One region of the Allobosea sp. 10L422 genome, then DNA from elsewhere that is predicted to be linked to it. Evidence: predicted binding sites of a transcription regulator. Region 1 holds the regulator's gene; the other holds the start of a gene.
The links. Region 1 encodes LexA, which represses DNA repair genes until DNA is damaged. Its sites were predicted from a motif close to TGTTCNNNNTGTGTTCNG; they were not measured.
Positions count from the first base shown of each region.

Region 2: AC1DEZ_RS23660 (DNA recombination protein RmuC) is a predicted target of LexA. The motif match lies at 2,110-2,127, and genes of this name have one in related genera.

Region 1 covers NZ_JBFTJI010000001.1:620,735-625,112, reverse strand. Annotated here, with positions in the region: gene AC1DEZ_RS02920 (ComEC/Rec2 family competence protein) at 1-1,511, shown strand, start outside; gene lexA (transcriptional repressor LexA) at 1,505-2,215, opposite strand; gene AC1DEZ_RS02910 (molybdopterin molybdotransferase MoeA) at 2,315-3,526, opposite strand; gene moaC (cyclic pyranopterin monophosphate synthase MoaC) at 3,526-4,008, opposite strand; gene trpC (indole-3-glycerol phosphate synthase TrpC) at 4,005-4,378, opposite strand, start outside.
Region 2 covers NZ_JBFTJI010000015.1:56,407-60,784, forward strand. Annotated here, with positions in the region: gene AC1DEZ_RS23650 (ATP-binding cassette domain-containing protein) at 1-341, shown strand, start outside; gene AC1DEZ_RS23655 (OsmC family protein) at 384-893, shown strand; gene AC1DEZ_RS23660 (DNA recombination protein RmuC) at 894-2,078, opposite strand; gene def (peptide deformylase) at 2,192-2,731, shown strand; gene fmt (methionyl-tRNA formyltransferase) at 2,789-3,718, shown strand; gene truA (tRNA pseudouridine(38-40) synthase TruA) at 3,772-4,378, shown strand, end outside.

The sequences.
Region 1 (4,378 bases):
GGGCCCGCAACGCCTTGACCCGGCGCATCGCCGAAGTAGGCGGCGGGCAGGGCGGGGCGGTCGCTGCCGCCCTTGTCACGGGGAAGCGCGGCCTGATCACCGAGGCGACGAACAATGGCCTGCGTGCCGCCGGAATCTACCACATCGTCTCGATCTCAGGCCTGCACATGGTTCTCGCGGCCGGGACGATTTTCTGGCTGGTGCGCGCCCTACTGGCGCTCTCCCCGACTGCCGCGCTGCTCTGGCCGATCAAGAAGATCGCGGCCGTCGCGGCGATGCTCGGCGCGACCGCCTACTGTATCTTTTCAGGCAGTGACGTCGCGACCGAACGCTCGCTGATCATGACGCTGGTGATGCTCGGCGCGATCCTTGTCGATCGTGCTGCACTGAGCATGCGCAATCTCGCTCTTGCAGCCATGATCGTGCTGCTACGCGAGCCGGAGGCGCTGCTCGGACCGAGCTTCCAGATGTCATTCGGCGCGGTTGCGGCCCTGATCGCCTTTGCCGAACGCTGGGAGAGCCGAAAACGCACGGAGCCGCCCCCGAGCCTGCCATGGCCGCTCGGGCCGGTCTGGGCAGCGGCGCTCGGCATCGTCGTCACCACCTTGCTGGCGACGGCCGCAACAGCGCCCTTCGGGGCCTATCACTTCCAGACCTTCAACCCTTTCGGCCTGCTGGGCAACGCCATGGCACTGCCTTTCGTCTCGCTGTTCGTGATGCCTGCGGCGGTGTTCGGCGTGCTCGCCTATCCCTTCGGGCTGGACTGGCCTGCCTGGGCGCTGATGGGGCTGGCTTCGGATGTCGTGCTCAAGGTGGCGCATTGGGTCGCAAGCATCGACCATTCCACCGTGATGATCGCCGCCTTCAGCCCGGCCGTGCTGACCTGCTTCGTGCTGGCGTTGCTCTGGCTGACGCTGTGGACCACGGCCTGGCGCTGGCTGGCGGCGGTCCCCATCGTGCTCGGCGTCGCCATCGCCGGAAAGCCGGAGCGGCCGGAAATCCTGATCGAACGCGACGGCTCGGGGCTTGCTGTGCGGGGCCTCGATGGACGCCTTGCGGTCGCCGGCAAGCCCAGCCGCTTCGTGCTGCAGCAATGGCTGAGTGCCGACGGCGACAGCCGCTCGCCGGACGATCCGACGCTGCGCGCCGGCATCGCTTGCGATCAACTGGGTTGTGTTGCGCAAACGGCCGACAAGCGCATGATTTCCTACACGCGCGACCGGCTGGCGATCATCGAAGATTGCCTGCGGGCCGACCTCGTCGTCACCGCCATTCCCTGGAGCGGCGCCTGCAAGGCCCGGCTGATCGAGCGAATGGGACTGTCACGCGACGGCGCGACCTCGCTCTACCGCACGGCGTCGGGATGGAGCAGCCGCATCTCAGAGCCCAGCGCGGCCGATCGGCCGTGGAGCCGCCGACGCGAACCCCGTCTGGCGGCGCCCGCTGCAACGAGCATCAGCATTCCGCCAGCTTCCGCCGATGGCGAAGCCGAGGTCGAACGGCTTCAGTAACGCCGCATCAGATTGACGAGGCGGCCCTGAATCTTGACCCGGTCCGGCCCGAGCACACGCGTCTCATAGGCGGGATTGGCGGCTTCGAGCGCGATCGAGGAGCCGCGTTTGCGCAGCCGCTTGAGTGTGGCCTCCTCGTCGTCGATCAGTGCCACGACGATATCGCCGGTATTGGCCGAGTCCTGCTTGCGGATGATGACGGTGTCGCCGTCGAGGATGCCCGCTTCGACCATCGAGTCACCACGTACTTCGAGCGCGTAATGCTCGCCGGAGCCGAGCATGTCGGGCGGCAACGAGACGGTGTGGCTGCGGTTCTGAATGGCCGAAATCGGTGTGCCGGCGGCGATGCGGCCCATGACCGGGATCGCGATCGAAGAGCGGCTGTCCTCATCGGCGGTGGGGCGGGGTTTGCCGAGATTGGGCTGCGTGCCGAGCCCGCCCTGGACGACCGCAGGGCTGAAACGCGGCCGCTGCTGCGGCGTACCGAGTCCATCGGGCATCTTGATGACTTCGAGCGCACGCGCCCGGTTGGGCAGGCGGCGGATGAAGCCGCGCTCCTCCAGCGCCATGATCAGCCGGTGGATGCCGGATTTCGAGCGCAGATCGAGCGCGTCCTTCATCTCGTCGAAGGAGGGCGGCACCCCGCTCTCACGCAAGCGTTCCTGGATGAAGCGCAGGAGTTCGTGTTGCTTGCGTGTCAGCATGATCCCGCCGGCCCCGGAAAAGCGTAGATTCGAAACAAATCACGAACACCATAACTGTTCGCCTTGTGTTCCGCAACCCGGTCGCGCGAGAGCGCCCGTCTACCGCAGCGGCAGGATACGGCAGAGGTCGCCTATCTTGGCGGGCGCAGCATGGGCCGGGCGGATCGTCAGCGCCTGCGCCCGCGCCAATGTGCCGAGCATGGAGGAATCCTGCCGATCGAAAGGCGTTGCAACCCAACCATCGGGCGTCAGCGCCAGCTCCGAGCGCAGATAATCCTCACGCTCGTCATTGCCCGGCAGGTCGCTGCCGAGGCGGGCGGGGACGCTGCGGTCGCGATCGGCGCCGGCCATGCCGAGCAGGGCTTCGATCAGCGGCAGCACGAAGAGATGGCCGCAGACGATCGAGGAGACCGGGTTTCCGGGAAGCCCGACCACGACCATCCGGCCGAGCCGACCGGTCATCATCGGCTTGCCCGGCCGCATGGCAATCTTCCAGAAGCCAAGAGACATCCCGGCGCGGGTCAGCGCCTCCTGCACGAGGTCGTGTGCGCCCACCGAGGCGCCGCCCAGCGTGATTAGCACGTCGGCATCGGCAGCCCGCGCCATGCCGATCTTGTTGGCGAGATCGGCATGGTCGTCGCGGGCGATGCCGAGATCGAGCACGGTGCCACCGGCCTTTTCGACCAGCGCGGCGAGCGCGAAGGAGTTCGAGGCGACGATCTGGTCGCGCCCCACAGGCTCGCCCGGCGCCACCAGCTCGTCGCCGGTCGCCAGGATCGCGACGCGCGGCTTGCGCCGGACCGGCAGCGAGGGATGGCCCATCGCGGCGGCGAGCCCGAGTGCGGCGCTGTCGAGCACGCGTCCGGCCGACAGCAGGGCGTCGCCTTCGCGGAAATCGAGCCCCGCCCGGCGCAGGAACTTGCCTTTGGCGGGGGGCACCCGCACGCGGATCGTGGGGCTGCCGACGCCGTCGGCGTCCTCCTGGATCAGGATGGTGTCGGCACCATCAGGCATCGGCGCGCCGGTAAAGATCCGTACGGCTTCGCCCGGCCCGACCGTACCGTCAAAGGCCCGCCCGGCGGCGGACTCCCCGATCACGGCGAGTGTGGCATCTTCGGCCATCTCGTCGGCACGCACGGCGTAGCCATCCATGGCGGAGTTGGCGAAGGGCGGCTGGGTTCTGAGCGCCTTCAGATCGGCTGCGAGCACCCGCCATGCGCATTGCGCGAGCGGGAGGGTCTCCGCTCCGGTCGGTCCCGGAATGCTGTTGAGCAGCGCCTTGCGCGCGACGGGGACCGGGGTGAGCGCCATCAGCGGGCTTTCGCCTCGTAGTCGCCGGACTGGCCGCCGGATTTGTGCAGGAGCCGGATATTCTCGATCCGCATCGCCCTGTCGACTGCCTTGACCATGTCGTAGACGGTGAGACAGGCGACGGACACGGCGGTGAGCGCCTCCATCTCGACGCCGGTCTGGCCCTTCATCTTCACCTCAGCGCGCACGCGCACGCCCGGCAGGGCCTCGTCGATCTCCAGATCGACCCCGATCTTGCTGAGCAGCAGCGGGTGGCAGAGCGGGATCAACTCATGCGTGCGCTTAGCGGCCATGATGCCGGCGAGGCGCGCCGTGCCGAGCACATCGCCCTTCCTAGCATTGCCGTCGCGCACGATCGCAATCGTCTCCGGCGCCATCACGACGCTGCCCTCGGCTACTGCCATGCGGGTCGTCTCGGCCTTGTCGCCGACATCGACCATATGTGCCTGGCCTTGGGCGTCGAGATGGCTGAGCCGGCTCACGCCGCGTTCTCTTGAGCCTGGCCGGTCAGCAGGGTCCGCGTCGCCGCTGTGACGTCCGCCTGCCGCATCAGGCTCTCGCCGACGAGGAAGCTGTTGACGCCGGCCTTGTTGAGACGGGCGATGTCGGCATGGGCAAAGATGCCGCTCTCGCCGATGACGATGCGGTCGGCCGGGACGCGCGGCGCCAGCCGCTCGGTCACGGCGAGATCGACGTGGAAGCTGCGCAGGTCGCGGTTGTTGATGCCGAGCAGCCGACTTTCGAGCTTGAGTGCCCGGTCGAGCTCGGCGTCGTCATGCACCTCGACGAGCACGTCCATGCCGAGATCGCGAGCGGCTTCGTTCAGCGCCCGGGCGGTGTCGTCGTCGACGC
Region 2 (4,378 bases), on a different contig from region 1:
TCTTGCTGGTCAGACCGCGGCAGCTGCTGATCGACGAGCCCTTTGCGGCGCTCGATGCCGATGCGCGCGTTCGGCTCACCGCCTTCCTGCCGGAACTTTGTATGCAAGCGCGCCCCGCCGTCGTCATCGCCACGGGCTCCGTCGAGGAGGCCCTGCGCCTGGCCGATCGCATCCTCGTCCTGCCGCGGCAGCCGGGGCCGGTCGCTTTCAACCTCGACAATCTGCTGGCGCGTCCGCGCGAGGAGGGCTCCGTCGGCTTCGTCACCTTGCGTCGCGAATTGCGCCGGGCGCTCGAAAAGGAAAGCCAGCCCGCCGTGCCGCAGGTGGAGGCGGCGGCCTGAAGCGGCTACAAGCCGGCTGACCGGTTCAGAAGGATCACGATGATGGACGTCACCGCGCTGCGTGCCTTGCAGGCTCCTCTCAAGGACGAATACCGCACCAATCCTGAGGCTGCGGTCATCACGCTCAAGGCCCATGGCGAGCTCGACGATCAGCGCATCGCCTGCAAGGTCGAGACGGGCCGGGCTATCGCGCTCGCCGGCCTGCATCCCGCCTCAGGCGGCTCGGGCGCCGAGCTCTGCTCCGGCGACATGCTGCTGGAGGCGCTGGTCGCCTGCGCCGGTGTGACGCTGAAGGCGGTAGCCACCGCCCTCGAGATCGAGCTGAAGAAGGGCGTCGTCCGGGCCGAGGGCGATCTCGATTTCCGTGGCACGCTCGGCGTCGCCAAGGATGCGCCGGTCGGCTTCCAGGCCATCCGCCTCTTCTTCGACGTCGAGAGCGACGCGCCGCAGGAGAAGCTCGACACGCTGCTCAAGCTCACCGAGCGCTACTGTGTCGTTTTCCAGACGCTGAACGTGAAACCTGAGCTTTCGGCGGTGCTCAGCCGCGGCTGATCACTCCGCCGCGGCCTTCAGCTCCAGCCCCTTGGCGAAGGGCAGCTTGGGCTCGCTTTTCTCGTCCTCGAAATCGAGCGCGCCGATCTTCTCGGCGCGGCTGGTGACCTTGCCGGCCGAGGTTTTGATCTGGCCGACATCGTCCTGCGCCTGGCGGAAATGGGTATCGAGCTTGTCGACCCGCTCGCCCAGCCGGCGGACGTCGTCGAGCAGCTTGCCGACCTCGGTCTGGATGACCTGCGCCTCTTCCCGCATGCGCGCATCGCGCACCAGCGACTGCATCAGCTGGATCGCCAGCGCCAGCAGCGAGGGCGAGACGATCATCACCCGCGCCCGGTGCGCGCGCTGCACGACATCGTCGAAATGCTCGTGCAGGTCGGCATAGATCGATTCCGACGGAACGAAGAGCAGCGCGACATCCTGCGTCTCGCCGGGCAGGAAATAGCGTTCGGCGATATCCTTCACATGCACGCCGACATCGCTGCGCACGCGCTGGCCGGCGGCCTTGCGTGCGTCGTCGCCGCGTGCCTCGCGCAGCAGCGTGAAGCTCTCCAGCGGGAACTTGGCGTCGATGACGAGGCCGCGCCCGTCACCCGGCAGGGTCACGAGGCAGTCCGGCCGGCGCCCGTTCGAAAGCTGCGGCTGGAACGTGAAGAAGGCGGCGGGCAGGCCGTCGCGGACGATCGCTTCCATCCGGCCCTGGCCATAGGCCCCGCGCGCCTGCTTGTTGGCGAGCACGTCCCTGAGCGTCACCACTTCGGAGGTCAGGTCGGTCAGGTTCTTCTGGGCGGTGTCGATGACCGCGAGCCGCTCCTGCAGCTTGCCGAGGCTTTCGGTGGTCTGGCGGACATTTTGTTCGAGGCCCTGGCCAACCTTGTGGCTAAGCCCGTCCATCCGGTCGGCTACGAGCCGGGCAAGATCGCCCTGCCGCGTCGAGAGGATTTCGGCCATGGACTGCATCCGGCCGGCGAGTTCCGCCTGCTGGCGGTTCATCTCCGCGACCTTGTCGTCCATTTCGCGGGCGCGCTCGGCCGCCATCGCGACCTCAATCGCGCGGCTCCTGCCGCCACGCCAGCCGGCGATCACGGCCATGAGCAGGAGCACAAGGCTCAGGGCTGCGAAGCCGAGGGCGGCTTCGGCCCAGCTCACCGGGCGCTCCAGCAGGGTGAAGGCGATCTCGTTCATGCGCCGAGCCTAGCCGATTCGATGAGCAATGGCGAACGAAAGCGGAACAGTTTGACCGCTTGCCCACAAATGCTTATGTCCCGGGCTCAACAGCTCTTTCTCCTTGGAATCCCATGTCCGTTCGCCCGCTCGTCATCCTGCCCGACGCCCAGCTTCGCCTTGTTTCGAAGCCGGTCGCGGCTGTCACGCCCGAAATCAAGGCGCTGGTCGCGGACATGTTTGAGACGATGTACGACGCACCGGGCATCGGGCTCGCCGCCATCCAGATCGGCGTGCCGCTGCGCGTGGTGACGATCGACCTCTCGAAGCCGGAGGCGAAGGAGGGCGAGGAGCCGGAACCGAGAAAGCCGCAGGTCTTCATCAATCCGGAGGTCACCTGGTCCTCGGAGGAATTCAACGTCTATGAGGAAGGCTGCCTCTCGATCCCGGAATATTACGAGGAGGTCGAGCGTCCCGCAGAGGTGAAGGTCCGTTATATGGATCTCGACGGCAAGACGCTGGAGATCGCAGCCGATGGCCTGCTCGCCACCTGCCTGCAGCACGAGATCGACCATCTCGATGGCGTGCTCTTCATCGATCATCTCTCGCGGCTGAAGCGCGAGCGCGTCACCAAGAAATTCGCCAAGGCGGCCAAGCGCGAGCGGGCTGCGTAATCGGCAGGCTGTTTCATTCTTCCGGTGCCATGCCGGAGCTGAGGTAAAGTCGAGCGTATGAGTTTGCGCGTCATTTTCATGGGCACGCCGGATTTCGCCGTGCCGGTCCTGACCGAGATCGTCGGGCAGGGGCATGAGGTCGTCTCCTGCTACACCCGCGCCCCGGCGCAGGCCGGCCGCGGCCTCGATCTCAAGCCCTCGCCTGTGCACAAGGCGGCGGAGCGCTTCGGCATCCCGGTCTTCACGCCCGCGACGCTGAAGACGCCGGAGCAGGCCGAGATCATCGCCTCGCATCAGGCCGATGTCGCCGTCGTTGTCGCCTATGGCATGATCCTGCCCCAGGCGATCCTCGATCTGCCCGAGCTCGGCTGCCTCAACCTCCATGCCTCGCTGCTGCCGCGCTGGCGCGGCGCGGCGCCGCTCCAGCGCGCGATCATGGCCGGCGATGCCGAAACCGGCGTCTGCGTGATGAAGATGGAGGCGGGGCTCGACACCGGCCCTGTCGCCATGGTCGAGACGCTGCCGATCGGGCCCGACCTGACCGCCGGCGAACTGCACGACCAGCTCAGCATCCTCGGTGCCGATCTGATGGTGCGCGCACTCGCGGCGCTGGGCCGCGGCGGCCTGCAGTTCACGCCGCAGCCGGAAGAAGGCGTCACCTATGCCGCCAAGATCACCAATGCCGAGGCCAAGCTGAACTGGACGCTGCCGGCGCAACTGGTGCATGACCGGGTGCGCGGCCTCTCGCCCTTCCCGGGCGCCTTCGCCGAGATCGACCTCGGCAAGGGGCCGGAGCGGCTGAAGATCCTGCGCACGGCGCGCGCTGGCGGCGCGGCCGAGCCGGGCACGCTGCTCGATGACGAGGGCACCGTCGCCTGCGCCGTCGGGGCGGTGAAGCTGCTGCAGGTCCAGCGCGCCGGAAAGGCGCCGATGAGCGGGGCCGAGTTCCTGCGCGGCGCGCGGCTCGGGGCCGGCGACAAGCTTTAACGGAGCGGGCCGTTGTCCAAAAACCGCTTCGCACTTTTTGGCGGCCAGCTCTGATGCCGCGCTATAAGCTCGTCATCGAATATGACGGCACGCCGTTTTCGGGCTGGCAGCGCCAGGCGAGCGACCCGTCCGTGCAGCAGCGCGTCGAGGAGGCGGTCGAGGCCTTCTGCGGCCACCCCGTCCGGCTGCACTGCGCCGGGCGCACGGATGCCGGCGTCCACGCCACGCATCAGGTCGCCCATGTCGATATCGACAGGGAATGGCGGACCGACGTCGTACGCGATGCGAGCAATGCCCGGCTGAAGGCGCGCTTCCCGGTCAGCGTGCTCAGCGCCGAGATCGTCCCCGATGATTTCGACGCCCGCATTTCGGCAAAGCGCCGCTACTACATCTACCGCATTCTCGACAGGCGGGCGCCGCCCGCTCTCGATCGCGGCCGCGTCTGGCACGTTCCGGTGAAGCTCGACCACGAGGCGATGGACCGCGCCGCCAAGTCTCTGCTTGGAAAGCACGATTTCACGACCTTCCGCGCTGCCGAATGCCAGGCCAACAGCCCGATCCGTACGGTCGACCGGCTCGATGTCCGGCGCGAGGGCGCGGAGATCGTGGTCTACGCCCACGCCCGCTCCTTCTTGCATCATCAGGTCCGCTCGATCGTCG